Regions from separate parts of the Bacillus sp. FJAT-27231 genome, predicted to be linked through region 3. Evidence: riboswitches for the same ligand, from Rfam matches in the RefSeq annotation. Region 3 holds a riboswitch; each other region holds the start of a gene.
What was found. Region 3 has a riboswitch for glycine ahead of AC623_RS08255 (amino acid permease). Riboswitches for the same ligand answer to the same signal wherever they lie in the genome.

Region 1 (10,128 bases), 2.3 Mb from region 3:
AATAGGCCAAACATCCAATATATGATTCCGCTACCTATTGTTTCTTCCTTGCTATCGGCGGTGGATCCTGGCAGAAAAAGAGATGATTCAGTATTTTCTATTGAAAACAGAGTATGACCGTCCAGAAGCGATAAGAGAGCTAAAAGGTGCCGGCATTCAGTGTCCAGACTTTGCCGATTATGTTCCAGCTGCTGTACAATTTTATCAGAAGCATCGAAAAGTCACGACAAGATGATTGTGGTTCATTAAGGAGGAACAGACATGACATGGACGGTGAAAAGTCCGGCAACGAAGAAGGTAATTGGCACACTAGAAGAGACGCCTTTAGAGAGAGCTAAAGACCTATATACCAACGCGAATAAAGCCTTTTTAACTTGGTCTGGCTTGTCAATTTCCGAAAGGGTTCATTTCCTTCAAAAGCTAAGGCTTTCTATTGTGGAACAGTTAGACGATATCGTGAAAGTCATTCATGATTCCACTGGAAAAGTTGCTGTTGAAGCTTTAACAACGGAAGTAATGACCGTTGTAGATTCCATTTCACATATTGAAAAGAGGGCGGCAGCGGCGTTGAAAACAAGAAAAGTAAAAACGCCGATTGCATTTATTGGAAAATACTCTTACATTGAATACAAGCCGCGGGGAACAGTATTAGTCATCTCTCCGTGGAATTTTCCGTTTCAGCTTTCGATGATTCCGATTGTGGAAGCGCTCGTTGCGGGAAATGCTGTTATTTTAAAGCCATCGGAAATTACCCCGATGGTGGGAGTACTGATTGAACAGTTATTTGAACAAGCTGGTTTTCCCGCTGGTCTATTGCAAGTTGCCCATGGCGGCAAGGAACTAGGCGCAGCCCTCGTAAAAGGAAAGCCTGATTTTATTCACTTTACGGGTTCTGTCCGAACAGGAAAAATTATTCAAGCAGAAGCAGCCAAACAATTGATCCCGACTTTGTTGGAACTTGGCGGCAAAGATCCGATGATTGTTTGCGCCGATGCCAATATGGAAAGAGCTGTACAAGGAGCTATTTGGGGAGCTTTTACAAATAGCGGTCAAGTGTGTATGTCAGTTGAACGGGTGTATGTGGACAAGTCCATCTATCAAGAGTTTGTCGACCGTTTAGTTCAGGAAGCACAAGCTTTAAAGCAAGGGACAGCTGCTGACAGCGATATTGGTTCGATGACCTTCCCTCAACAAACCGCCATCATTAAAGCACATGTAAAAGACGCACTCGAAAAAGGGGCAGAATTGATTGCCGGTGACCATCCCGATCAGTGGGGGGAGGATCAGATGTTTATTAAACCTATAATATTAACGAAGGTTGATCACGAAATGGCGATTATGCAAGAAGAAACATTTGGACCGGTGCTGCCGGTTATGTCCTTTGAGACGGAAGAGGAAGCCATTGCTTTAGCGAATGATACCCGCTTTGGCCTGAATGCCAGCGTTTGGACGGCCGACTTAGATCGGGGGAAACGGATTGTATCCCGGCTCATATCGGGAAATGCTGTGATTAACGATGTCATTATCACTGTAGCCAATCCTTATCTTCCTTATGGAGGAGTAAAAGAAGGAGGGATCGGCGCTTATCATGGAGATGTGGGCATGCAGAGTTTTTGTGTGCAGACCGCTGTTATGGTAGACAAGGGTCATAAGAAAAGAGAAGTGAACTGGTTCCCTTATGAAGGAAAGTATGAAGCATTTGCCAATCTCATTCGCAGCTTTTGGGGTGAAAAAAGGGATTGGGGTCAATTTTTATCGGCATATAAAAAACTTTTGAAGATTGGAAACAAAAAATAGAGGTAAAGGAGTGTTGTTTCATGGCTGAACAATGGAAGTTAGCTACGTTTGCCGGAGGATGTTTCTGGTGCATGGTCTCGCCTTTTGACGAGCAGCCGGGAATTAAAGAGGTTGTTTCAGGCTACACAGGCGGTCACACGGAAAATCCGACATATGAAGAGGTTTGCTCTGATACAACCGGCCACTATGAGGCGGTCCAAATAAAGTTTGACCCGGCTGTTTTTCCCTATAAAAAATTAGTGGAACTATTCTGGCAGCAAATTGATCCGACAGATGCGGGCGGGCAATTTAATGATCGGGGCTTGTCTTATAAAACGGCGATTTTTTATCATGACGAAGAACAAAAAGAATTAGCAGAGGCTTCGAAGACAGCGCTTGAAGCGAGCGGCCGTTTTCAAAAGCCCGTTGTAACGGCCATCCTGCCGGCAGGTCCTTTTTACCGGGCGGAGGAGAAGCATCAGCATTATTATAAAAAGAACCCTTTCCATTATAATCTTTATAGAGAAGGGTCTGGACGGGCAAAGTTTATTCGTGAAAATTGGAAGAATCGGAAAACAGATGAGCAATTGCGTCAAGAATTAACACCGCTTCAATATGAAGTGACAAAGCATAACGCAACGGAACCACCGTTTCGCAATGAGTATTGGAATCATATAGAAGAGGGGATTTACGTCGACATTATTTCAGGAGAGCCATTGTTTAGTTCGACTGATAAATATGATGCTGGCTGCGGCTGGCCGAGTTTTACAAAGCCCTTGCGCCGTATAGAGTTAGAGGAAAAGCTCGATACTTCTCATGGCATGAGGCGGATTGAAGTACGGGCGAAAACCTCTGATTCCCACTTAGGCCATGTGTTCGATGACGGTCCCGGTCCAGATCGGGCGCGCTACTGCATTAATTCAGCCGCTCTTCGCTTTGTGCCAAAGGATAAGCTAGACGAAGAAGGATATGGAGAGTTTAAAAGCTTGTTTGAGTAAGGGGAGTGTCCGTTACTCGCCATGTTCGCCATTTTACTGACCACAGAGATAGGATCGTTATTTGAGCAGGAGAAAGCGGCTGTCTTATAATAGAGAAAAACGAATTGGGGAACTGCAATGAATGAAAAAGAGTACGACCGTCTGCTCAAAATTCAGACAGGCGGCACATGGGAATGGCTCTATCAGTCGCTTCATTATAATCGTTATGAAGCAACCCCTTATGAAGCAATAGACGAGTTGTTCCGGGAATACGAGCTAAAGAGAACGGACGGAGTCGTAGACTTCGGCTGTGGAAAAGGGCGTCTGTTATTTTATATTCACTATCGGTTTAACGTGCGGGGCACGGGGGTTGAGGTGAATGGACAGCTATACCAGGAAGCGATTGAAAATCTGGCCGAGTATATGAAGAAAAAAAAGAGTCCCGTTCGTTCTATCCGCTTTGAATGTTGTGCCGCAGAGGACTATAAAATTGGGAAGGAAGATAATCGCTTTTATTTTTTTAACCCGTTTTCTATCCAAATTTTTATGAAAGTCGTTCACAATATTATGAGCTCAGTTGAAGAACAACAGCGGTCTGTTGATATTGTTCTTTACTACCCAACGGCCGAATACATTCAATTTCTCGAGATGTATACTCCATTTCAGCTTTTAAAAGAAGTGAAGGTGCCAGGGCTCTATGAAAAGAATGACAATGAACGGTTTTTGATTTTTCGTCATGAGGGATACTAATGGTTCCCTCTTTTTTTGTAAGCGGAATCGTCAAAGAAAAATAAAAGCAATTGACAATCATTAATATTTCAATTATTCTGAATGAAAATAGCGGATGACGATTGTGGGAGAGTGCAAGCAGTGAGCCACCGAAGGAGCAAGTTCCAAAAAGACCCTTGGAATCAATCTCTCAGGTAGAAGAACCACAATGGGACGCACCTCTGGAGAGCGCGTTTAAATACGCCACCAAAGGGGAAGGCTCAATCCGATCGCTGGATGGAGTTAAACTCTCAGGTAAAAGGACAGAGAAGGGAACGTTACCCTTTTCTGTCCTTTTTTGCGTGTATAAAAAGTGTCGGGAAGTGGTTGAAAGCCGACAAATGGAGAAGGGTATATACCAGGGAAAACGCTTACAGGAAGGGGTGGAATAATCGTGATCAGATTAACAGAGCCGGCTGTAAAACAGTTAAAAGCAATGGTACTAGAGGAAAAGAATAGTCCAAGAATTGATGCGGATGTCGCTGGCGGATGTGGTGTATCTGTGAGGTTTCAGCTTGTATTTGATGAGCCGCGCCGAAATGATAAAGTGATTGACTGTCAAGGAATTGAAATTCGAATGGATCGTTTTACCGAACGGTACTTAGATACAGAAACACAGGTTGATTACACAGAAGAATTAGGTTTTCTAGTGGGGGAAAGCTTTACTTCAAGCGACTGTGCGATAGAGTAGTTCTTTTTGAAATGAATATAACATTTAAGGATGGAGGAAGAGTTTTGCATAAAAAGGGGAATCTTAATTACTTTAAATTGTTAGTCACTTGTCCGGAAAAGCCGGGCATTATTTCAGCTGTGTCAAATGTTTTGCTGGAGCACAAAGCGAATATTGTTCAATTTGACCAGCATACGACGAATCCAAAAGACGGCATTTTCTTTATGAGAATTGAATTTGATATGGAAGAGACGGATACAGCCGTTGAGAAGCTTGAACAAGGGTTGCGGGAGTTATCCGAGTCCTATCCAATGGAGTGGGAATTAAGAAACAAAGAAAAAGCCAAGCGCATGGCTATCTTTGTCTCTAAGGCGGATCATTGTCTGTTAGAATTAATTTGGCGCTGGAAATCAAAGGAGCTCCCAGTTGAAATTCCAATGGTGATTAGTAACCATCCAGATTTAAAAGAAGTAGTAGAGAGCTATGGCATTCCGTATTACCATATTCCGCTTTCCCATGAATCGAAAGAAGAGGCGGAACAAAAAGCAATGGAACTAATGGAAGGAAAAGTAGACTTTATTGTCTTAGCGAGATACATGCAAATCCTTTCTCCTGGTTTTATATCAAAATATCCAAATCAAATCATTAACATCCATCACTCTTTCTTGCCGGCATTTGTAGGGGCAAATCCTTATGTGCGAGCTTTTAACCGTGGGGTAAAATTAATTGGAGCGACTGCGCATTATGTGACAAACGAGCTAGATGAGGGACCGATTATTGAACAGGACATCCTGCGGGTAAATCACCGTTACACAGCAGAAGACCTTAAGATTGCTGGTCGTCATGTAGAAAGAAGTGTACTTGCTGAGGCGGTTTCCTGGCATGTGGAGGATAAAATTATTGTTCATGGTAATAAAACAATCGTGTTTACGTAAGAGCAATGGTAGAAAACCAACTTTTACTCAATGTGACGAGTATCCTCCTAGCAATTATCTGTATAGGGCTTTTTTTCATAAATCAACGCAAGAGAAAAGTAAACTTGTTACAAGTCATTTTGCTTATCTACGCGTTGTCAGTACTGGTTACGTCCGTGCTGGATTATTGGCAGCAATAAAGCAAAGCTTTTAGGCTGTTCACCATCGTTTTTTATTGGTAGGAATGATTGTAAGCAAAGTCTACTTTATATATCATCAGGCTGATTGAAAAAGTTTGTCTTTCGAGGCGCAGTATCTGGCGAGCAACGAAGAAAGCCAACGTTTCTCAATAGTCTAAAAGCTTAACGGGCTTGTAGCCCGTTAAGCTTTTTTCATGGCTAGGAACTTTTTTGCCGCAAGTATTTTTTATCGTGCATAAACAATCTCCAAAAATAAATAAAGCCGGGAAAGAGAATGGCAAAGCCGGCAATGTACGTGATGAACACAGCCATAAAAGAATTGGGGTCTGTGAAGCCTGATTGAATCGTTACGTTAGGATAGACCATATACGGCAAATGAGCTTTCCCGTACACATAACTAGCAATGAAATATTGAATTGTAACCGCAATGACGGCAATTCTTGGCATTCCCCTCTCTTCTTTGTTCGGAAAGGATGGAAGGAACAGACTAATCCCGCCAATTAAAAAGAAGCCGAGTGAAACGAACAACAAAGGCAAATCATTCATCATGCGTGTGTATAGCCAAGGTGTTTCTGCTCTTAAAGTCAGCATAATCGCAAAAGCCATTAACAATGAAATAGGACCTAAAATGCGGCAGTCTCTTAAATAAACTTTGTAAGCCTCCATTTCATTAGAGGTTTTCGAATAATCTGCTAGCAATAAAGAAGACAAAAAAAGGGTGCTGCTAATCGCAAAGCCGATAAAGGCATATTCATTCGGGCTCGTAAACAGCTTTTGGAGGTTTAAAGACGGGTGACCGCCTTCGTACTCGATGAATGCGCCGTGAGCAACTGGCAGCACACTAATTAACAGGCCGGGAATTAAAATGCCGGTAATACCTGAAACATACGTTAGCGGCTTTTTATACTCAGTTGCAATATTTGAAAAGACTAAGAAGGCACTTCTGACCGCCAGTAATAACAAAATCATGCTTCCTGGAACGAGCAGAATTGTACCGAGCGTGTAAGCGGCCTTCGGAAATAAGCTATACACAGCAACAACTAAGGCGACGATAAACGTGTTTGTCACTTCCCAAGTGGGGGATAAGTAGCGGTTGGCAATATTCGTCGCCCTTGTTTTTTCCCGGTTTATGTAAATCATCGACCAGAAGCCTGCACCGAAGTCCATCGTTGCCATAATAGAATAAATAAATACAAACCCCCACAAGATTGTGATCGCGATTAATTCATTTGTCATCAATAGGGCCTCCTATACATGTAAGTAGAATCGTTAAGCGCCTTTTTCAGCCTTTTGGATATCATCCAACTCTGTATTCTTTCTAAAAAAGTACAACAGCACTGCTACAACGGTAATGCCTAGAAGTACATATACACTAAAGAATAAGAGGAAAAGAACGCCTAAGTTGGTTGCGGAGGTAACTGAATCAGCGGTAGCCAACACTCGATAAATGACCCATGGCTGCCTTCCTGTACAAGCGAAGATCCAACCGCATTCAATCGCAATCACCGCTAGCGGGCCGGATGCCACTAACACCCACAAAAACCATTTTGGAAAGCGGTCCTTTTTCATAAACTTTTTCCATACAATCCCCGCTAGCGAAATGAGAATAAGCAATGAACCGATCCCGACCATAGCATTAAAAAGTGTGTGAATAAACAAGGGCGGCCACAATTCTTCGGGAAAGTCATTTAACCCGACCACAACCGTGTCAAAGCTGTTGCCTGCTAGAAAACTTAATAACCAGGGAATTTCAATAGCCCCTTTGATCGTCTGGGTTTCCCGATCCGTAATGCCTCCGATCGCTAAAGGAGCATGTGACTGTGTTTCGAACAAGCCTTCAGCAGCCGCTAATTTTTCTGGCTGGTATTCATGTAAATACTGGGCCGATTCATGCCCGTTAATCGCTGTTAAAAAAGAAAAGATTCCTCCTAAAACAAGGCTTGCCATTAACGCTTTTTGATGAAAAAGATATACTCTTGAACCATATTTATTTCTCATCATTTTAAAGGCCGCAACGGAAGCTACTACAAAAGCGCCAACAACATAGGCCGATAAGGCGACATGTCCAGCCGTAACAAAGAAGCTCGGATTAAAGAAGGCTTCCCATGGATTAATATCAAGAAATTTGCCATTTTCATAACGGAATCCGGCGGGAGTGCCTTGGAAAGCATGCACATTGGTGATCAAAACAGCCGATGCGAGCGCTCCTAGAGCAACTAACGTTAAGCTGATAACTCTCATCCATGGAGCAATTCTTTCGGCTGCATAGACGTAAATAGACATAAAGAGGGCCTCTATGAAAAAAGCATAGATTTCAATTTGAAATGGCAGCGGCATGACGCGTCCGATAACCTCCATAAAGCCAGGCCAAAGAAGAGATAATTGAACGCCAGCGATCGTACCGGTTGGAATGCCAACTCCAAGCAAAACGGCAAATGTTTTGGTCCAGCGTTTGGCCATCACCACATAGTCTAAGTCCTTCGTTTTTTGATAAAGCAATTCTGCCGTCAAAATCATTAAGGGCAGTCCGACTCCAATAGTGGCAAAAATAATGTGAAAAGCCATCGTTGTGCCAAACAGGGACCGCGCAATGAGTAAATTGTCCATTCTGTACTCCGTCCTTTCTTCACGTCTCCTATCATTTCCAATTGAGAGAAAGAATATGTAAAAAAGCCGGGGAAATATAGGGGAAAACTGGATAAACAAATTGTTTTGAAAGTTAATATTTAAATGTTAAAATATTTTAAGGATGAAAGAGTTATCATTGAGTTAATCAGTGGGGAATAGCTAAGAGAGTAGCAATATATAAAGGAGTGAAGGAAATGAAACGTGTAGAGGGAAAAGTAGCTCTCGTTACAGGAGGCGCTTCTGGAATTGGATTATCGGCTGCTACCTTAATGGCAAAAGAAGGAGCAAAGGTTATTATTGCTGACTTTAACATTGAAGGAGCCAAAGAGGCTGCAGAGAATATAAAGAAACAAGGGGGTGAAGCAGCGGCGGTATTTTTAGATGCTTCAAAGGAAGAGTCTATTAAAGCGGCTGTTGATTTCACAGTTGAACAATATGGAACGATTACCGTCCTTTTTAACAATGTAGGCTTAACAAACCTTCATAAAGATTTGGACGTTGTAAATATGGATTTAGAAGAATGGGACCGTTTAATGAATGTTAATACAAAAAGTGTGTTATTAGGCAGCCGGTTTGCCATCCCTCATATGATTAAAGCGGGAGGCGGCTCGATCATTAATACCGCTTCTATGGCCGCCTTTGCTGGCGATGCCTTGCGTTCTGCTTACGGCGCTTCTAAAGCCGCTGTTGTGAATTTGACAAGATACATTGCAGCACAATACGGAAAAGATGGTATTCGCTGTAATGGAGTAGCCCCAGGATTAATTTTAACTCCTGCAGCTAAAAACAATATGCCGGAAGCGGTGCTTGATATTTTCGCTAAATATAATGCGTTGCCATACCACGGGGAAGCGGACGACATTGGCTATACCGTTTTATTCCTTGCTTCTGATGAGTCTAAATTTATTACAGGACAAACGATTCAAGTAGAAGGCGGACACTATATATCTAATCCAACTATGCCGGATTTCAATCAATTCGCGGAGCAATCACGTTCTAAATAACGATCGGCCAGAAATCCTTAAGAAAAGACCCATCTAAAACGTAATAAAGCAACGGCAATAGATAGTGAAGCTTAACCTCATTTACAGGTTAAGCTTTTTTTGTTATGCACATAAACCTCTATGTTCCGTCAGCATAACTATTTCGTTCTCAAAATACACTTCATAATGTATTAGGCTGTTGACAAACGTTTCCATCAGCCTAATAGAGGCTTCGTCTACACTCTCATGTAGTTATGCCTATCTTACTTGAAGGGAAGAGGGGAATGAAAAAGGAAACAGACATCGGTAAACAGAAAACAAATGTCGTATTTATTGTATTAGATGATGTTGGGTTTTCTGCAGTAGGCTGTTACGGTTCGGAAATCAAAACACCTTATATAGATTCAATCGCGCACAATGGGTTAAGGTACAATAATTTTAATGTGACTCCTTTATGTTCACCCACTCGCGCTTGTCTGCTGACTGGCCGTAACTGTCATGCTGTTGGAGTGGGGATGGTAACTGAATTGGACTGGGGGCCTCAATATCCTAATAAACGAGGAAGAATTACAGAGCGCGCGGCTCTCATAGCAGAAATTTTAAGAAAGCATGGAATGGCTACTTATATGGCTGGAAAGTGGCATCTCGTTCCCGGTCATGAAGCGGCTTCCAGCGGCCCATTTGACAATTGGCCGCTTGCTAAAGGGTTTGACCGATTTTATGGCTTTTTATTAGGGATGACAGATCAGTATGAGCCCGATTTAATTTACGACAATCACCGTGTTCAGCGGGATAAAAAACAAAATTATCATTTATCGGAGGATCTTGTTGATAAATCATTGGAATTTTTGACGGATCACTTGTCTGTTACTCCAGAACGCCCATTTTTTCTATATTTAGCCTTTGGGGCACAGCATGAGCCGCATCAAGTGCCGAAATCTTTCATCGAAAAATATAAAGGGGTCTACGACAAAGGATGGGATTATATCCGTGAAGAGCGGTTTAAGCGCCAAAAAGAATTAGGTGTCATCCCGCCGAACGCTGAGCTGGTAGAGCGCAACCCCGGAATCAAGCCATGGTCTGAACTGACTGAGAAGGAAAGAGCTTTATTTATTCGGTTTCAGGAAACGTTTGCTGGCTTTTTAACACATACCGATGAGCAAATTGGGCGGCTTTTAGAGTTTTTAAGAGACAAAGATCAATTGGATGATA
Region 2 (10,128 bases), 1.7 Mb from region 3:
AAAAGGGGTTTTTTGAATTATGAGATTACGTTTGCCGAAACCATTTACGTTTGAAGCTGGGAAGCGGGCGGTGCTTTTGCTTCATGGGTTCACGGGGAACTCTTCCGACGTGCGAATGCTTGGGCGTTTTTTACAGAAAAAAGGCTACACATCACATGCACCGCATTATAAAGGCCATGGAGTACCGCCGGAGGAGCTGGTCCATACCGGCCCGCAAGACTGGTGGCAAGATGTAATGGACGGCTACGAGCACCTGAAAAGTCTAGGACACACTGAAATTGCGGTAGCTGGCCTATCGCTCGGCGGGGTATTTTCGTTAAAGCTCGGCTATACTGTTCCTGTCAAAGGAATTGTGACGATGTGTGCGCCGATGTATATCAAAAGTGAAGAAGTAATGTATCAAGGTGTGATCGATTACGCTCGCCAATTTAAGAAGTTTGAAGGAAAATCGGAAGAGGTAATTGAACAAGAAATAGAAGCATTTAAAAAAACACCGATGAATACGTTGAAAGCACTGCAAAATCTCATATCTGATGTGCGCAATAATATCGATATGATCTATGCGCCGGCTTTTGTCGTTCAAGCCCGTCATGACGAGATGATCAATCCAGAGAGTGCTAACATTATTTACAATGAGATTGAATCAACGATGAAGGAAATAAAATGGTATGAAGAGTCCGGCCATGTCATTACCATTGATAAAGAAAAAGAGCAGCTTCATGAAGATATTTATGCTTTTTTAGAAAGGCTGGACTGGAACGATTAAGATGAAATGTGAGGAGGGAATATGATGGATCAGCAAAATGAACTCGTTGATCGGCTGTTGACGTATATGAAAGAAGAGTCTTACAAGCCGCTCACAGTGAAAGAGCTGGAAGAAATGATGCAGATTGAAGATTCTGCTGATTTTAAGGACTTTGTAAAAGCCCTTGTTTATATGGAAGAAAAGGGGCTAGTCGTTCGGACGAGAGCCAATCGTTATGGCCTGCCGGAGAAAATGAACTTAATCCGCGGCAAGATTTCCGGCCATTCAAAAGGATTTGCCTTTTTAATACCAGAAGAGCCGGGGATGGATGATGTCTTTATTCCGCCCCATGAAACGAACGGGGCTTTAAATGGAGACATTGCCCTTGTGCGGATTACATCGGAAACGAGCGGATCACGCCGGGAAGGGACCGTTGTTCGCATTCTCGAACGCGGAAAAACAGAGATTGTCGGTACATACACGGACAGCAAGCATTTTGGATTTGTTATTCCGGATGACAAAAAGTTTGCGAGCGACATTTTTATCCCGAAGGAGGCTGCTCACGGCGCTGTTGAAGGCCATAAAGTCGTCGTAAAAATTACTTCTTATCCTGATGGCCGCAAGAGTGCTGAAGGAGAAGTCATCAACATTCTTGGTCATAAAAATGATCCGGGCGTTGATATTATTTCGATCATTTACAAGCATGGTCTGCCGCAAGAATTTCCTGAGGAGGTAATGGCGCAGGCACATGCTGTACCGGAAACAATTAGTGAAAAGGATATAGAAGGCCGCCGGGATTTGCGTGATCAAACGATTGTAACGATTGACGGGGCCGATGCAAAAGATTTAGATGATGCTGTTACCGTGACCAAGCTTGATAATGGCCATTATAAGCTTGGCGTTCACATTGCGGATGTCAGCTATTATGTGACAGAAGGTTCACCTATTGATGAGGAAGCATATGAGCGGGGAACAAGTGTCTACTTAGTTGACCGCGTCATTCCAATGATTCCGCATCGTCTTTCCAACGGTATTTGTTCATTGAATCCGAAAGTGGACCGATTGACGCTCTCGTGTGAAATGGAGATTAACCCAGCAGGGGAAGTGGTCAAACATGAAATCTTTCAAAGTGTTATTAAGACGACAGAGCGAATGACGTACAGCGATGTGAATCAAATTCTCGTTGACAAAGACGAAGAACTGCGGGCTAAATACGAATCGCTCGTGCCGTTGTTTGAGAATATGGAAGAGCTGGCGTCTATTTTACGCAGAAAGCGGGAAAAACGTGGCGCTATTGACTTTGATTTTAAAGAATCAAAAGTCATTGTCGATGAAGACAGCAAACCAATCGATGTCGTGCTGCGTGAACGCTCCGTTGCCGAACGGTTAATTGAAGAATTCATGCTGGCAGCGAATGAAACAGTAGCTGAACATTTTCATTGGATGGACGTTCCATTCATTTATCGAATCCATGAAGATCCAAAAGAAGATAAATTACAGCGTTTCTTTGAGTTTATTACGAATTTTGGGCTTGTTGTAAAAGGTACATCAAACGCTGTGCATCCACGGGCTTTACAAGAGGTGCTGGAAGCGATTCAAGGGAAGCCGGAAGAGGTAGTCATCTCAACAGTTATGCTTCGTTCTATGCAACAGGCGAAATACTTTGATGAGAGCTTAGGCCACTTTGGATTATCAACGGATTATTATACTCATTTCACTTCGCCAATTCGCCGCTATCCGGATTTAATTGTGCACCGTTTGATCCGTACGTATTTAATTGAAGGACATGTCGATCCAGCAACACAAGCAAAGTGGGAGGCACGCCTGCCGGAAATTGCTGAGCACACATCAAATATGGAACGCCGGGCTGTAGATGCAGAGCGTGACACAGATGAACTGAAAAAAGCAGAATTTATGCTGGATAAGATTGGGGAAGAATTTGACGGCATCATCAGTTCTGTTACAAACTTCGGTATGTTCGTTGAACTGGAAAATACAATTGAAGGTTTAGTTCACGTTTCTTATATGACAGATGATTATTACCGTTATGATGAGCGCCAGTTTGCTATGATTGGTGAGCGAACGGGCAATGTGTTCCGCATCGGTGACCAAATCACTGTTCGGGTGAGAGATGTCAATAAGGATGAACAATCGATTGACTTTGAAATCGTTGGCATGAAAAATATAAGAAAGCGTCCAGCTGTGGAGACTAAAACGATTAATGTAAAATCAAAAAGTCAAAAAGCGAGCGGCCCGCAAGGAAACAGTGAAGAAGGAGCGGGCGGTGAGTGGACGAATCAGTCGCCGAACAAAAAGAAAAAACGCGGCAAGTATTATGAAGGCGTACCGAAAAAGCAAGCGAAGAAAAGACGCCGGAATAAAGGATAATAGGTACCCGGCGGCTCTTTTAGCTGCCGGGTCGGACTGAATAATGGAAGGTGAAGAAGGATGCCAAAGGGAGAAGGAAAAGTAGTCGCGCAAAACAAAAAGGCGCATCATGATTTTTTTATCGAAGAAACATTTGAAGCGGGGATTGTACTGCAAGGAACTGAAATTAAATCAATTCGCGCCGGACGGGTAAATTTGAAAGATGCGTTTGCCCGCATACAAAAAGGGGAAGTATTCGTATATAACATGCATATCAGCCCTTATGAACAAGGGAACCGTTATAACCATGATCCGCTTAGAACGAGAAAGCTGCTGCTGCACCGTAAGCAGATTGATAAGCTGATTGGGGAAACGAAGGAAGCCGGCTATTCCATTGTGCCGCTGAAAATGTATTTAAAAGACGGCTATGCGAAACTGTTAATTGGTCTGGCTAAAGGGAAGAAAAAATTCGATAAGCGGGAAGATTTGAAGAAGAAAGAAGCGAAGCGTGACGTGGAGCGTGCATTTAGAGAACGGCAAAAAGGGTGAAAAGCGAACAGCTGTTGCTTTTTTTGCTGATTATGTTATAATAAGAACTGTAGCTAAGCTTCGGACATAGAGTCCAATTCCTATTTTTATAATGGGGACGTTACGGATTCGACAGGGATAGTTCGAGCTTGGGCTGCGAGCCGAGGGGATCGTCCTCGTAAAAACGTCAAAGCCAATAATAACTGGCAAACAAAACAACAACCTCGCTTTAGCTGCCTAATAACAGCTTGAAGCGGTTCCTCCCTCCATCGCCCATGTGGTAGGGTAAGGGACTCACTCTTAGTGGGCTACGCCGTAGTTCTCCGCCTGGGGACAAAGGAAGAGATGAATCAGGCTAGCTGTCCAGACGCCCGTCGATAGGCAAAAGGAACAGCGAAACCCGTAATATATCGACTACGCTCGTAGACGTTCAAGTGCCGTTATCTTTGGACGTGGGTTCGATTAGTAAATAGTCGCCTTGTATGGTAACATACAAGTGAAAATTCGGCTTTATCGGTGAAACCTAAGTCATCGAATGATGATAAGGCAATGCCGAGCGGTATGTGGAGCAATCCAACAGCCGTGTATCGACTTATAGGCTGCCACTTAGCGGGCAGTACTAGGATGCGGGAAGCTGCCTGAGAGATCTGGGTAAAACTATTTTTCGCATAAGACGCCGAAGGACCTGTCTTACTACGCAGGTTCAAGATATAGTCAGTGCCATGACGAAAGCATGGAAAAGCACGTCCCACCGTCTCCACCATACATAATTTGGTGGATATTATCTAGTTAATTAAAAGACTTGCCAAACGTGGCAAGTCTTTTTGTGTTCGTGAACGAGAAGGAGGTCTTTAACAGTTTTTATATGTTAAAAAAGGCTTCCTCAAATAATAATTTTGCTTTTAGCATAGCTGTTGTATACTTTCCATTTCGAGGAGTGACTCTGTCGTAGTGTTCCAATATCCATTTGGCTCGATTTCTTTTTTATCTATTCTGAGATAGGGGGAAACTTCTTTTAAAATAATCAACACACTCTCTTTGTTCTTTATAGACAATGTATAAGAGTCCTTGTGAAGGCCAGGCTTATAATTCTTCTTGTTACTAATGGCTCCGCCGGTCAGTGTTTGAATGTATAGAAGAAGCTCTTTATCCGACGAAGAAATGGTAATGCAAGGACGCCGATGTTCTCTTTGATGCATTCTAGTTAGTGTGATAGAGCCTTCCCCGTCTATAATTCCTGCTAAATAGCCCGCTTCCCAATCTTTCATGTCCTCTCCCCCTAAATTATTGTTATTCCTGAAAAAATGGAAGCTTTATGAAAGAAAAAACTCGTCAAGTTGTGATGATCATCAACTTGTATAGAAGCTTCAAAACATAGAATTGTTATTTCTATGAGTCTATTTTTCTAAGAAAGGATAATAAAAATTAAGTTTTTATTTAGATAATGATCCAAGTATAGGGTTTAGATACGAGAAGCCTTACTAACCCAGCGCATAACAGCCGTGATGACATCTTCCAGTTCTCTGCCGATTGGGGTTAAGGAATAGATGACTTTTCTTGGGGAGGATTCGAATGTCTTCTTTACGACTAGTCCTTCGTTTTCTAGCTCCCGCAGCCGTTCTGTGAGGAGCCGGTCAGAGATGCCAGAGATTTCATTTAGCAATTCGTGATATCTTTTATCACCCTTTAGCAAAGTATAAATAATGATTCCCATCCAACGCTTGCCAATGAATTCAATCGTATGGTGAAAGTTATCGCAAATCGTCGCTTTGTCTTTATGTTTCTTCTGAAGACAATTCCATTCATTTTGTTCGCTCATTCTGATAACCTCAATGTTTTTATCTTAATTTTAGCATAGAGTATTTGACAACCCAAGCTTACTAGTAGTAAGCTTATTTTTGAACTTACTATTAGTAAGTTTAATTGGGAGGGAAAAGTATGATAACAACGATGCCAAGCTTATCAGAAGTCATTCGCAATCGACATTCTGTTAGAAAATATGATCCACATTATAAAATTCCGAGACAGGAAATAGAGGAAATGCTGCAAGAAGCCATGTTAGCTCCATCATCTAGTAATCTTCAGCCGTGGCGCTTTATCGTCATTGATGATGAAGAAACGAAGAAGGAACTGAAGGCTATTGCTTATAATCAGGAGCAAGTTGAGACATCTTCAGCAGTTATTGCCGTTTTAGGTGATATTGAGATGTACAAGAATGTCGAAAAAGTATACCGCAGCAGCTATGAGGCAGGTTTCATCGACGAAGCGAGCATGAACAAGCTAATTCAGAATACGAATAATACTTATCCTAATGCGCCTGTTGAAGCAAGAGCTAATATTGCTTCATTTGACACAGGCCTCGTCTCGATGCAGCTTATGCTGATTGCCAAAGCGAATGGTTACGATACGGTAACGATGGGTGGATTTGATAAGCAAAAATTTGCTGAGCGGTTTGATGTGCCAGAAAGATATATTCCAATTGTTTTAATCGCTCTTGGCAAGGCCGCTGCGCCAGCTCATAAAACGACCCGGCTGCCGCTTGAAGAAATGGTTCGTTTTATCTAATTAAATAAATACCTCTATCAATAGGGGAGTGAAGGAGCATTCCGCGATTTTGCGGGATGCTCCTTTGTTCATTTTATTAACGATAAAAAAATAACAAATTAATCAAAAAACAGTTGACAATTACAACTATTTTTAATATTCTAAACGAAACATAGCGGATGACGATTGTGGGAGAGTGCGAGTAATGAGCCACCGAAGGAGCAAGTTCCAAAAAAGACCCTTGGAACTAATCTCTCAGGTAGAAGAACCACAATGGGACGCACCTCTGGAGAGCGCGTTTAAATACGCCACCAAAGGGGAAGACTCAATCCGATCGCTGGATGGAGTTAAACTCTCAGGTAAAAGGACAGAGAAGGGAACGTTACCCTTTTCTGTCCTTTTTTGCGTGCAGAAAAGGTGACGAGATAGAGCACTTTTCTAAAAGAGAAGAGTGAAAAAGCTTGGTTATTCAGCAGCGAGCGAACGAAATGTAAACGAATAGGAGGCGTAGAGATGAGTTTGCAAAATAATGATTTCACTATTTTCGAAGCGATTGAGCATGAGAAACGTCGCCAGCATGAAACGCTGGAGTTGATTGCATCAGAGAACTTTGTCAGCACGGATGTTTTAGAAGCAATGGGAAGCGTCATGACAAATAAATATGCTGAGGGTTATCCGGGGAAACGTTATTACGGCGGCTGTGAATTTGTTGATGTGGCAGAGCGGACAGCGATTGAACGGTTAACGACACTGTTCGGTGCCAAGTATGCCAATGTTCAGCCTCATTCAGGGGCACAGGCGAACCTTGCCGTTTTTTATGCATTGCTTCAGCCTGGCGACAAAATTATGGGGATGAATCTTTCGCACGGCGGGCATTTAACTCACGGAAGTCCTGTAAGCATCTCTGGCAAGTGGTTTGAAGTAGTTTCTTACGGAGTCAAGGAAGATACACAATTAATTGATTATGACGAAGTAGAGGCGATGGCTCGTAAAGAAAAGCCCAAATTAATTATTGCTGGTGCAAGCGCTTACCCAAGGACGATTGATTTTGCCAGATTCAAAGAAATTGCCGATCAAGTGGGTGCAAAGTTCATGGTAGACATGGCACACATCGCGGGACTTGTAGCAGCCGGTCTTCACCCTTCTCCGATTCCTTATGCAGATGTAGTGACAAGCACGACCCATAAAACATTAAGAGGACCACGCGGCGGCTTTATTTTAACGAACGACGAAGAGATCATTAAAGCGGTTAACAAAGCGGTATTCCCTGGTATTCAAGGTGGACCGTTGATGCATATCATTGCCGCAAAAGCGGTTGCTTTTAACGAAGCTCTACAGCCAGCCTTTAAAGATTACGCCAAACAGGTGATTAAAAACAGCCAAAAACTTGGGGAAGTATTAAAGAAAGAAGGAGCAGCTCTCGTCTCTGGAGGAACGGATAATCATCTGATTTTGCTAGATGTGCGCCCATGGGGGTTAACTGGAAAAGAAGCAGAGCGTCTGCTTGAAGAAGCAGGAATCACAGTGAATAAGAATACGATTCCTTACGATCCAGAAAGTCCTTTTGTGACGAGCGGAGTCCGGATGGGAACTGCTGCCTTAACAACGCGCGGAATGAAAGAAGAACAAATGGAACAGATTGCCCAAGTGATTGCTGCTGTACTGAAAAGTAAAGGGGAGCCGGCAGTGGTGGCAGAGGCTAAAGAAAAAACTGCGTCTATCTGCGGAGTTTATCCGTTATTCCAACAGCCGATCAACGTATAAGAAAGGAGCATCATAATGGAATTTCAGAGTTGCTTTGATATTATCGGACCTATTATGGTTGGACCATCAAGTTCCCATACTGCTGGTGTTGTGTCGATTGGCAAATTCATTTATGAACTGCTGGATGGTTGTCCTGAAGAGGCAGACATTATTTTCTACGACTCTTTTGCTGAAACGTATCAAGGCCATGGGACAGATAAAGCACTTCTTGGCGGATTACTCGGCATGGGTACGGATGACCCGGGAATTCGGCATGCATTGCAGCTTGCATATAAAGCGGGTCTTGATTACACGATTGAACCTCAAGGGTCTTGCCTATTCTTTGATCATCCCAATACAACGATGGTAACCGCAAAAAGAGGGGATCATCTTGTAAAAGTAGGCGGAGCTTCGCTAGGAGGCGGTTTATCTAAAATCTTTATGATTAACGGACGAATGGTGGATATCCGTCTGAGCACAAGCGATGATTTTTCAGCCTTGGCTAAAAACTACCAAGTGTACCGATTAAGAGAAGAAATTGCGAGGAATGCCTGATGGAAATTTTATCAATGAGAGAACTTCTGGAATTCTGTGAAAAGGAACAGAAAACGATCGGTGAAACCATGCTGATGCTGGAAGAAAAGAAGTCAGGAAGAGATCAACAAACGATTCTTCGTATGATGGAAGAACGATTGATCAAGATGAAGGAAGCCGTTGATATTGGAACAAAGGATTCCTCTCCTGCACCAAGCGGTATTTCAGGGGGAGATGCCGTTAAGATGGGAGAGTACGTGAAGTCTGGAAAACCGCTTACAGGCAGCTATATTAGCCAGGCTATGACATTTTCACTCGCTACTTCAGAGAGCAATGCTCGAATGGGTGTTATTGTAGCCACTCCAACTGCTGGAGCAGCAGGCATTTTACCTGGCGTGCTATTCTCCCTGCATCAAAATGATGGAACGCCTTTTAAAGATTTGGTTATGGGATTATTTACGGCTAGCATGCTTGGGTATGTAATTGCCAATCGCTCATTTATTTCAGGGGCTGCTGGCGGTTGTCAGGCAGAGGTTGGCTCGGCAGCTGCGATGGCTGCCGGTACCATTACGGAATTAAAGGGAGGAAGCCCGCAGCAAGCGGTACATGCAACCGCTATAGCAATGAAATCTCTTTTGGGATTAGTTTGTGATCCTGTTGCCGGTCTTGTCGAAGTGCCTTGCGTTAAACGAAATGCAATTGGCACATCCATTGCTTTTTCAGCTGCCGATCTGGCTCTTGCCGGAGTAGAAAGCCGGATTCCGTGTGATGAAGTGATTGAGGCAATGTATAAGGTAGGGAAAGACATGCCAAGAACACTCCGGGAAACAGCTCTTGGGGGCCTTGCCGTAACGGAAACGGGACTCAAGGTTAAAGAACGGCTGTTTTGCAGTAAAAAATAACGAGAAGTTCGTAAGTCAATCCAGACATCATGCAGGGGGAACAACATGATGTCTGGATCTAACATCACGATAAAAGGGGAAGCGTGAGTTTGATCGCTACGTATTTTCAGAGGGAAGAAAGGATAGGGTATAGCTTTTGGGAGCTGTACCCATCCATGCACAAAAAAGACGTCACGATAGAGGTGCTGTCTTACACAAAAGGGGTTTACTAAGTTTTTATATAAATAAAAGAAAAAGCGTTGTAGAGAAAGGGAGAAAAGAAACAATGACAAAAGCGACTGCAGATTTACTATATAGCAAAGAGCACGAATGGGTATTTCAACTAAGTGGAAACCGTGTAAGAATCGGTATTTCTGATTATGCACAAAAACAGTTGGGTGATATCGTATTCGTAGAAAATCCAGAAGTGGATGGCGAAGTAGCAGCAAATGAATCGATGGGAACAATTGAATCGGTCAAGGCGGTATCAGAGTTATTCTCTCCTGTATCTGGCACGGTCGTGACAGTGAATGAGCTATTAGAAGATGAACCTGCGTTAATTAACGAGCAGCCATATGAAGACGGCTGGTTAATTGAAGTAGAAATGTCTAATCCAGAAGAGCTTAAAGAACTTTTAAGCGAAAATGGCTACCAAGAATTTATTCGTGAAGAAGAGTAAGCAGAGCATGAACGCTATTCCCTCCTTTATGTAAAACAAGAGAAGGGGAAGTTTTTCGTCAGGGATGAACAATCAAGCACACAGTTTTCCGTTCTATCTTTCGCACA
Region 3 (10,128 bases):
AGGAGAACAACGGAGAAAGCGAGCCTTTGTCAACAGCCTGATAAGTCTCTGCGGTTAAATAAAAGCGAAAAAGAGGACAGCTTGCTGTCCTCTCTTCGTTCTAGTCTCTAAATGAAACCTAAGTTTATGGTTAATTTTTATGATGTTTTTTATGGTGCTTTTTATGATGATGTGGCTTATGGTGCATAGCATAAGGCATCATCGGTGGCTGTGTAATAAGCACAGCCTGCTGTTGAGTGACATGCGGATATTCCATGTAATGATGATAATGATGATGATGGTGGTGGTGATAGCTTTCCATTCCACCCATCGGCATCATTTGAGTGTATTCAGGATACATCATAGGCATTGTCATAGGCATTGTCATAGGCATAGTCATAGGCATAGGTTCGTTGCAATGAGGCATGCAATCTCTCATATCAGGAACCGCATATGGATCTTGCCACATGCTATACTCTTGTTCTATGTGTTCATCTTGTCTTGCATTTTGATCTTGCCACATATTTTGATCTTGATTCATATCTGCCACCCACTCTTTCTTTTTTTAAACCTCAGCTTTTACATACTGCTAGCGTCTTTTATGAAGAAAAAACCTAATAATATCCACCATATCCGCCATATCCGCCATATCCACCGTATCCGAATCCGCCATATCCTCCAAATCCATACGGATTAAACAGTGCACTGCCTAATAATCCACCCGCTAAGCCTCCTAAAAATGGACCTCCAAACCCGCCAAACCCGCCATAAAACGGTCTGCCAAATCCTCCATAAAACGGCCTTCCGAACCCGCCGAAAAACGGTCTGCCAAATCCTCCGTAAAACGGCCTTCTAAACCCACCGTAGAAAGGTCTGAATCGCTGATCTGTGTTCATTTTTCCACCTTCTTTCTTAAAAACTACTATCAATTGCATGCTATGTTTATGACTTAGAAAAGGAGCTTGTTTTTTAGCGGAATGGGTGATGGCCCATCATCTTTCTAAAAACCAAGGTGTACAAGAAAGCTTTTTAGAGAGGGATGATTTCAGGTTTCTTTCACTTTTCATGAGAGGAAAGAGGTGCCAAAAAAGCAAGATTCTTTCATAAATTTCAAAAAAATCTTGTTTTTTAACTTTTATTATGGATATAATTAACAACGTAGATTTAATGTGTTTATCAGCCGCGCGTTCATGAACTGGTCAGCTTTCACATTAACTTCCAAGAGGCAGGAGCATAACGATGCTTTTTGAAGGGAGGTGAGACCAGATGACGATCAACTTAATATTTGTCATTATCACCATTAAAAGACGCAAAAAAAGTGTGGAAGATTATTTTCATGACGAGCGTGTTGAACAAATGTATGAACAAATGAAAATGAAACAACAAGAAAATGCGAGAAACCTGTTTTAAAAAAATGACGAATCGGAAGGAGAATGCATGATGATTTTCTTATTGCCAGCCCAAGTTAAATTATTGAATTCACTATTTGTTTTGAAGGACTCTGCCTAGCAAAGCTGACCAGAAATAAAGCAGCGCACTAATCGCTGATTCGCCCCCGCTCTGTAATTTTTTGCGGGGGTTTTTGTTATGATCAGTACATACTACTTTGTGAATAGGAATGATACAAATGCCAAATACAGCACAGCAAGCAAGCATGCACAAGACAACAGCCTATAGTATCTTGTTTGCCATTAGCGCGGGACACTTTATTAATGACTCTATCCAATCCGTTGTGCCCGCCATGTTTCCCATTATTAAAAGTTCTCTCCATTTGTCTTATGCACAGCTTGGATGGATTGCCTTCGTGCTGAATATGACATCTTCTGTCATGCAGCCGGTGTTTGGGGCAGCAGCAGATCGGAAGCCACAGCCGTATTTGCTGCCGATCGGAATGCTGTTATCTATGTTAGGGGTAATTGTTTTTGGGCTGTCACCTAACTTCTACTTTTTACTATTCGCTGTTTTATTTATTGGTTTAGGCTCCGCTGTCTTTCATCCGGAAGGTTCAAGGGTTGCGTTTATGGCAGCCGGAAGCAAGCGGGGGCTCGCCCAGTCTATCTATCAAATGGGAGGGAATGGCGGGCAATCCCTGGCCCCGATCTTTACAGCCTTCATCTTCGTGCCGCTTGGCCAAAAAGGCGCATTGCTATTTGCAGTCATTACAGCAGGTGGAGCGATCTTATTGACAAAGGTTTCTGTCTGGTATAAACGAATGCTAGCTTTTCAATTGGCAAGAAAGAATAGAAAGGGTACGGTCAGTCAAAACAAATTATCTTCCTCTGTAAAGTGGGCAATGATCCTGTTGGTCTTTTTTGTTTTTGCCCGTTCTTGGTATGCAGCGGCTATTACAAACTTTTATCAATTTTATTTAATTCAAGATTACGGTCTATCTGTTAAGCAAGCCCAGTTATACGTATTCGTCTATTTAGCTGCTGGTGTGGCTGGAACGTTTTTCGGCGGTCCGCTTGCTGATCGGTTTGGCCGCAAGAACCTGCTCGTTTTTTCGATGTTGGGAGCGGCACCGCTTGCCGTTATTCTTCCGTATGTACCTCTTGTTGCCGTTTTGCCACTCTTTTTATTAATTGGTTTTATCTTGCTGTCAAGTTTTAGTGTAGCGGTTGTATACGCACAGGAGCTAATCCCAAACAAAATCGGGATGGCTTCCGGCTTAATCGTTGGGTTGGCTTTTGGCATGGGAGCCATTGGTGCGGTTGTTTTTGGGGTTTTGGCAGATAGCTTTAGTATTAAATTTGTGATGATTCTTTCAAGTTTGCTTCCTGTTCTCGGCATCAGTGCTCTTTGGCTTCCAGGAGACAAGAAGCTGCAAAAAATGCAGGGAAAATAGGAATGAGCGTGTAGACAGCCTGTATTTTAATATCATTAGCCTAATTTTAAGGACCGCTTTATAGATTGCTTGTTACATAGCAGCTATAAGGCGGCTTTTTATTTGTAATTATATAGAGACAAATCAAACCGGAAAAACTTTTATCTTCATAGACTCATAGTGTTGCTTGTAGAAAGAAGGTGATAGAGCAGAATTTTTTACATAGTGCAAACAAGTCATAGAATGTAAAAAACTGTTGAATGGTGGGGTATTTTTATAAATGAATTCTGAATATTCAATTGACATTAACTTTACTATAGATTAGTATGTAAATTAGATTCATAATAGCGGATGAATATTGTGGGAGAGACTAAATGAAATAATTTAGCACCGAAGGAGCAAAACCAAAAAGTTGGGTACTAATCTCTCAGGTAAAAGGACTACAATAGGACGCATCTCTGGAGAGAGCCATAGGCCACCAAAGGAGTTAAACTCTCAGGTACAAAGGACAGAGAAAAATGGGGTTATTTCCTATTTTTCTCTGTCCTTTTTTATTGGGGAAAGATGGAAATAGGAAAGGAGAAAAGAGGAGGGATAAGCACGTAACGATCCTTATGAGAAAGGGATGGGGATGACTCTATTTCCAGATTGATTGAACACCCAAGAATAAATAATACTGCCCTGAAAAAGAGTTAGCAGCCTTGAATGCAATGATGATAGAACTTGGCGCCATTACCGGAACAGGAACATGTTTATTGACAAAAGTTACCACTGAAGAGTGCACGTGTCCTGTTACATAATTTATTTTTAAAATGTAAGCGCTTTTTTCTTTCGAATTAACGAATTATATATTAAACTTTTATTGGGATATTAATTTATAAATATCGAATTTAGTGTCGAAATATTTTAAATCAATAAAAAATAGTATATCCCATAAAATGGAAAGAGGGAAAACGTATGCAGGAACAAACTTTGGCCAGAGGCCTGAAAAACCGGCACGTACAACTCATCGCTATTGGTGGGGCAATCGGAACAGGATTATTTCTTGGTGCAGGGAAATCTATTCATCTAGCAGGACCATCGATCTTATTTGCTTATATGATTACGGGCGCCATTTGCTTTTTAATCATGCGCGCACTTGGGGAATTACTTTTAAGTAATTTGAATTACCATTCTTTTGTTGACTTCGTAAGAGACTATTTAGGGAATATGGCAGCATTTATGACTGGCTGGACCTATTGGTTCTGTTGGATTTCTATTGCAATGGCTGACCTGACAGCCGTTGGTCTTTACACTCAATATTGGTTCCCTTCTGTGCCTCAGTGGATGCCGGGATTAATTGCGCTCGTCATTTTACTATTTATGAACCTTGCAACTGTAAAGCTATTTGGTGAAATGGAATTTTGGTTTGCTTTAATTAAAGTCATTGCTATTTTAACTTTAATTGTCGTTGGTATTGTGATGATTATTAAAGGCTTTTCTACACCTTCAGGAGCAGCTAGCTTTACGAATTTATGGAGCCACGGCGGCCTGTTCCCGAATGGAATAAATGGTTTTATTCTTTCATTCCAAATGGTAGTGTTTGCATTCGTTGGTATCGAGCTTGTAGGTCTTACAGCAGGTGAAACAGAAGATCCGGAGAGAGTTATTCCAAAAGCGATTAACAATATTCCTATTCGGATTATCATTTTCTATATTGGTGCTCTTATCGTCATTATGAGCGTTTATCCTTGGAACGACATCGTCCCAACGGAAAGCCCATTCGTGCAAGTATTCGTAGCAGTTGGTATCGCTGCAGCTGCTGGTATTGTCAATTTTGTCGTTCTAACGTCCGCGGCTTCAGCATGTAACAGCGCCATCTTTAGTACAAGCCGGATGGTATATTCATTGGCAAAAGATAAAAATGCACCTGTACCATTAGCCAAACTGGATGCTCGTAAAGTACCTTCTAATGCCTTGTTCTTTTCGACTGTGATCATCTTGGTTTCTGTTGTATTGAACTATGTTATGCCGGAAGGAGTGTTTACACTCATTACAAGTGTTTCTACCGTATGTTTCATCTTTATTTGGGGAATCACCATTATTAGTCATTTGAAGTACCGCAAAACAAGACCAGACTTAGTGAAAGCGAACAAGTTTAAAATGCCGCTTTATCCATTTGCTAATTACTTGATCCTTGCTTTCTTGGCGTTTGTCCTTGTTGTACTTGCACTTGCGGAAGACACTCGTGTTGCTTTATTTATCACTCCTGTGTGGTTTATCTTACTAATTGCCATCTATAAAATGAGAAAAATGGATGCAAACCATGCAGATCCAGTAAACCAAGAAAATATCGTAGAAAATTAAAAAGCAACTGACGAAACTTACCAAAAAGGAAGGCTCTGCAAATATAGAAGGAGCCTCTTAGGTAAAAGAGCAGACCAGGATAGAGAATGCTACGCTGCCCTGGTCTGTTCTTTTTTATTTTAAGGATCTGTTATAAATAGATACGGTTGCAGAAGAAGTGAATGTAATCGTCCAGAAGGTGCAAAGTAACTTGAACCAATTTTCAGATCGAACTATTGAAGGGGATGAAGTGATGAAAGGGGCTCATCAAAAAGTAAAAACATATACATTATAAATAAACTAAAAAAGCAGGCTCATGAAGATCTATTCTTCAATGAATCTGCTTTTTCTAGCTATGTAAAATTTCTTAAGACTGCCATAATGACAATGCCGAAAATGACCGTAATTAAAAGGCTTTTCTTCCAAAGAGCGATCAATAGAGTAGGGATTAAGGCAAGCAAAACCTGCCAGTTAATGGTTGGCAGTGTTCCATTTCCGTTATCGATCACACTCCCCGCAACCAAAGCCGTTAAAATACAGACGGGGATGAAAGAGAGCCATTTCATCACAGCCTCCGGCAGCTGTACATTCCGGACAATGAGAAAAGGAGCAACACGGGGAATCCACGTAACGATCGAACAGCCAGCTAAGATAAGAAGAATGGTTACATTTACACTCATTTTGATGTCACCACCCCGATAGTTGCTACGATGACGGTAGAAAAGATAACCGCTAGATCAACTGAAACGAAAGCAGAAAAGATATACATAGCCGTAACCATTAAGAAAATAAGCAGTAAATAGTGCTTCAACTTTGAGGCTTTAATGCTTTCAAGCTGCAGAACCAATAGAGCGATAAACATAGCAGTTAAAGCAAAATCCAGCCCGAATTTTTCTGGATCGGCTACCCATTTGCCAAGCAGAGCACCGACAACACATGAAGCAATCCATGTCGTATAAGCGGCTAAATTCAATCCATTCATCCAGCGGTCATTTATCGGTTGACGATTAAAAATTCTTCCAGCCGCAACGCCAAATGATTCATCGGTAACGAGTGTGGCAATCCCTGCATTTTTTAGCATGGAATATTTAGAAAAATGCGGAGCTAATGTAGCGCTTAACAAAAAATGCCGCAAGTTGACGATGAACGTAGTAAATATAATGGCTGATGCTGGGCTGCCGGCCGCTAACATGCCGCAAATAATAAATTGAGCGGCACCGGCATAAACAAAAATCGACATAAATGCAATTTCCACAACGGATAACCCAGAAGCAACGCCGATCATACCGGCAGCAAATCCGATGCTTATGTACCCTAAAAGTGTAGGGACGCAGTCCTTTACTCCATCTTTAAATGATAATCTTTCTCCTTCTATTGCTTCCATCCTGTATCTCCCCTATTATGTTGTTTATGATATTATACATTTGTATGTTATAATGATCAATCACCTATAACAGGAGGGCTATAATGGATTCTCTCCAGCAATTAATTGGAAAAAACTTATTTGACATTCGCAGAAGCAGAGGGTTAAGCCTAGATAAAACAGCTGAACTAACGGGTGTCAGCAAAGCAATGCTTGGACAAATAGAAAGAGGAAAAACAAATCCAACGGTGACGACCCTTTGGAAAATAGCGAACGGGCTAAACGTCTCTTTTTCTGCTTTTATGAAAGAAGAAGCAACCCAAATTACGAAAGTAAAAAAAGAACAATTGAAAGCGCTAGTCGATGATCAAGGGAACTATTTAGTTTATCCGCTGTTTCCTTATCATCCAGAGAAAAAGTTTGAAATCTATTGTGTGGAAATGGAACCAGCCGGCGTCCACTTTTCAGATGTTCATCCTAAAAATAGCGAAGAATTTATTTTAATAAGCCAGGGCGAACTGACAATTGACATACAAGGACAACAATTTACGTTAACGGAAGGAGAGGCGTTGAGTTTTCAGGCCCATCAAGAGCACGTATATAAAAACCCAACGGATCAAAAAAATTCCTTTTTTGTTGTTATTTATTATGAGGAATAGATAAGGAAAAGGGATGGACCGCTAATATCTCTTGTGAAATGAATGACAACCAAAAGGGAGAGTTGGACTGCCGTCCATATGATGACTATTTATTTGTGATTCTTTCTAAAGAAGCAAGAGAAGAAATGGACGTTTTCCGAGAAGCCTAACTACCAATCCTTAAAAGCGGAAGCGCTTATTGCCATTTATTTGTGCGTGAAAGGCTCTATAGATGCTGTAGGACAATATTATGATGACATGTACTCGTTTGTTCAACGAGTCAAAGGAATACCGATAGATAAAAGCGAAGATAGCGGAATTACTTTATTTTTGCAGGAAAAACCTAAAAATCCTTATGAAAGTTCACTCGTACAGGAAATTTAGGTTCCCTTTGATCAATTAAATGCTATTCAATCTCCGGAAGATTTAAGAAAGTACACAGAGCCGGGTTTTCTTGAATACTATGACACGATGAAAGAGCGGCCGGAAGAGAAAATAAAAGAAACTTAAAAAATCGCCTATCATGGCGATTTTTTAAGTGGAGGGAAGCAAATAGAATACAGAGAAGAAGTGAGTGATACTGCCAGCAAGAACGAACAAATGCCAGATCATATGATGGTATTTAAAGCCTCGCCATACATAAAAAATAGCACCTAGTGTATATAAAATTCCTCCAGTCACTAAGAGGGCCAAGCTGCCAGCTGAAAGGTTCTGAACGAGTGTATCCCATGCAAACACGATCAGCCACCCCATTAATACGTAAAGCAGTGTAGAAGTATTTAAGAATCTTTTCACAAAGAAACATTTAAAAACCGTCCCAAATATAGCAAGTCCCCAGATCACCCCGAACAATGTCCAGCCAAGCGTTCCCTTTACAGCTAGAAATAAAAAGGGTGTATACGTTCCTGCAATAAAAAAATAGATAGAAGAGTGGTCGAAAATTTCGAATAAATTTTTGGCTCTGCCCGCTGGAAAGCTGTGCACGAGCGTAGAGGATACATACAGTACAAGCATCGTTGCGCCAAAAATAGTAAAGCTCACTACATGCCAGACCGTTCCATACAAAGAAGAATAAACAATGAGCAGAACGAGCGCGGCGATACTGAGCAAAGCGCCAATTCCATGGGTGATCGAATTAGCAATTTCCTCTCCTTTTGAGAACGTGTGTGTGTTAGCCATAGAAGAACACTCCTTTAAAACAAGATAATGTAAGTGTACCATATAAGTTTACTCTGAATCATTTTTCACCTTATAGTGGCTTTCTGTACGCTGAACTAAAGGAGGGGGCGGTAAGTCCTTTTAATTAAAAGATATGGGCGATCCATTGATTCATTAGTCCTTAATGTTGGCATATAAATTGCAAATTTTATTACATAGCAGAAGCTGAACATTTCCGTTACACATAGTGAATGCCAATAAGACCCATAAAAGGGTTATGCCGCCGCTTCCATTCAAACTCTGTCATATTGCAAGCTTTAAAAAAGAAATGGTAAATTTTATGCAAAAATGAATAATTAATGCTGAATGGCATAGAAGGTGTTGGGATTCAGTATGCAGTCTCTTAATAGAGGAGAAGAGATAACAGAACATGAGGGGAAAAAGAAAGGGAGGTCTGGAATGATGACAATAGCAAAGCGATTAACTTTAACAATGCTGGTAATGTTGCTCTTTATATTTGTTGCGACTATGGCGATCGCCTACATAAACACCAGTTCTTCCGTTGAGAAGACGATTGGTACGCAAGGAATTCAATCAGCTGAAAACGCTGCCAAGTTTATAGATTTGGAGCAATACGAGCAATTTTTGCTGAATCCTTCAGAAAGCGGCGACTATTGGGAGATCCGCCGCAAATTAGATCAAGTAAGGAAGCATATAGGTGCCATGTATCTTTATACTTTTACCGTGAAGAATGGCAAGCTAGAAATGCTGATTGATGGGATGCCTAAAGGAGATCAGTATTCTACTGAAATAGGGGAAGAGTTATCGATGCCTATGAAGGATGTAAATCCAGTGCTTCAAGGGAAAAATAGTTACACAGATATTATTCATGATGAACAGTACGGCAAGTATATGTCGATTATGATCCCGATTAAAAATGAAAATGGCGAAATCATCAGTATGTTAGGACTCGATATTTCAGCTAAACAAATTGATCATATTGAAGGAGAGATTTTAAAGAAAAGCTTTCCGTTGATCATCGGTCTGTTTTCAGTTGTGATCCTGCTTGCCTGTCTGACGGTTTACATGTTTATTAATCGTACGTTGAAACCATTGGCAGGCATGAATAACGGGTTGGATGAACTCGCCGCCGGTCGTATCGGGCGATCTCTCCAAAGAGTAGAAGCAATCAATACGAATCGAAAAGATGAAATTAAACAATTCACTTTAAACTTCCGGTCGGCTGTTTCTCAGTTAACGACGATGATTACATCTATCCGCTCATCATCTGATTCACTAACAGCGGCTGCTGAACAGCTAACAAAAGATAATCACTCGGCACAGGAGTCGAGCGAGGGAATTATCAGAAATATCCAAGAGATTGCTCATGGCAGCGAGCGGCAAATGCAAAATAACGGGGAAGCTGTTAAAGCAATAGAAGAAATGGCTGTAGGCATTCAAAAAATTGCGGAGTCCGCTTCATCGATTGCGGAGGCCAGCAGCGGTGTGACAGAATTAACAGAAGAGAGCTATACTCAAACGAATCAAGCTGTTTCTGAAATTGAAGAAGCTGCTAAATCAATTCTTGCGACCAATAAAGAGGTGGTGGAATTGGGCGTTATGTTTAAAGAAGTAGAGAAGATTGTAGAAGTGATTACAGCGATTACGGATCAGACGAACTTGCTGGCTCTCAACGCTGCCATTGAAGCAGCAAGAGCGGGAGAAGCAGGAAAAGGATTTGCTGTTGTGGCAGACGAAGTAAGAAAGTTAGCGGAAGAGTCAAAAGCCTCTGCTGGCCAGATTTCAGACATGCTGAATAACTTCGAGCAGGTAACTGCCAG

Region 1: another riboswitch for glycine. It lies ahead of AC623_RS19335 (iron-sulfur cluster biosynthesis family protein); the one in region 3 lies ahead of AC623_RS08255 (amino acid permease).
Region 2: another riboswitch for glycine. It lies ahead of glyA (serine hydroxymethyltransferase); the one in region 3 lies ahead of AC623_RS08255 (amino acid permease).

What each region holds. Positions count from the first base shown of each region.
Region 1 covers NZ_LFZU01000001.1:4,039,418-4,049,545, reverse strand. The annotation lists gene AC623_RS19360 (hypothetical protein) at 1-25, shown strand, start outside; gene AC623_RS21650 (hypothetical protein) at 83-235, shown strand; gene AC623_RS19355 (aldehyde dehydrogenase family protein) at 262-1,797, shown strand; partial or broken gene msrA (peptide-methionine (S)-S-oxide reductase MsrA) at 1,818-2,339, shown strand; gene msrB (peptide-methionine (R)-S-oxide reductase MsrB) at 2,325-2,774, shown strand; gene AC623_RS19345 (SAM-dependent methyltransferase) at 2,892-3,503, shown strand; glycine riboswitch at 3,598-3,698, shown strand; glycine riboswitch at 3,702-3,790, shown strand; gene AC623_RS19335 (iron-sulfur cluster biosynthesis family protein) at 3,916-4,212, shown strand; gene purU (formyltetrahydrofolate deformylase) at 4,224-5,126, shown strand; gene AC623_RS19325 (cytochrome d ubiquinol oxidase subunit II) at 5,504-6,541, opposite strand; gene AC623_RS19320 (cytochrome ubiquinol oxidase subunit I) at 6,575-7,912, opposite strand; gene AC623_RS19315 (SDR family NAD(P)-dependent oxidoreductase) at 8,128-8,937, shown strand; gene AC623_RS19310 (arylsulfatase) at 9,201-10,128, shown strand, end outside.
Region 2 covers NZ_LFZU01000001.1:3,488,508-3,498,635, reverse strand. The annotation lists gene AC623_RS16890 (alpha/beta hydrolase) at 20-766, shown strand; gene rnr (ribonuclease R) at 788-3,133, shown strand; gene smpB (SsrA-binding protein SmpB) at 3,194-3,661, shown strand; RNA gene ssrA (transfer-messenger RNA) at 3,763-4,105, shown strand; gene AC623_RS16875 (LAGLIDADG family homing endonuclease) at 4,543-4,908, opposite strand; gene AC623_RS16870 (winged helix-turn-helix transcriptional regulator) at 5,103-5,459, opposite strand; gene AC623_RS16865 (nitroreductase family protein) at 5,579-6,205, shown strand; glycine riboswitch at 6,364-6,465, shown strand; glycine riboswitch at 6,469-6,557, shown strand; gene glyA (serine hydroxymethyltransferase) at 6,698-7,948, shown strand; gene AC623_RS16850 (serine dehydratase beta chain) at 7,964-8,482, shown strand; gene sdaAA (L-serine ammonia-lyase, iron-sulfur-dependent, subunit alpha) at 8,482-9,363, shown strand; gene gcvH (glycine cleavage system protein GcvH) at 9,629-10,021, shown strand.
Region 3 covers NZ_LFZU01000001.1:1,753,066-1,763,193, forward strand. The annotation lists gene AC623_RS08240 (hypothetical protein) at 131-520, opposite strand; gene AC623_RS22265 (hypothetical protein) at 594-875, opposite strand; gene AC623_RS20995 (YrzI family small protein) at 1,246-1,389, shown strand; gene AC623_RS08250 (MFS transporter) at 1,607-2,824, shown strand; glycine riboswitch at 3,155-3,256, shown strand; glycine riboswitch at 3,259-3,318, shown strand; gene AC623_RS08255 (amino acid permease) at 3,761-5,149, shown strand; gene AC623_RS08260 (AzlD domain-containing protein) at 5,482-5,808, opposite strand; gene AC623_RS08265 (AzlC family ABC transporter permease) at 5,805-6,512, opposite strand; gene AC623_RS08270 (helix-turn-helix domain-containing protein) at 6,596-7,150, shown strand; gene trhA (PAQR family membrane homeostasis protein TrhA) at 7,664-8,308, opposite strand; gene AC623_RS22270 (methyl-accepting chemotaxis protein) at 9,731-10,128, shown strand, end outside.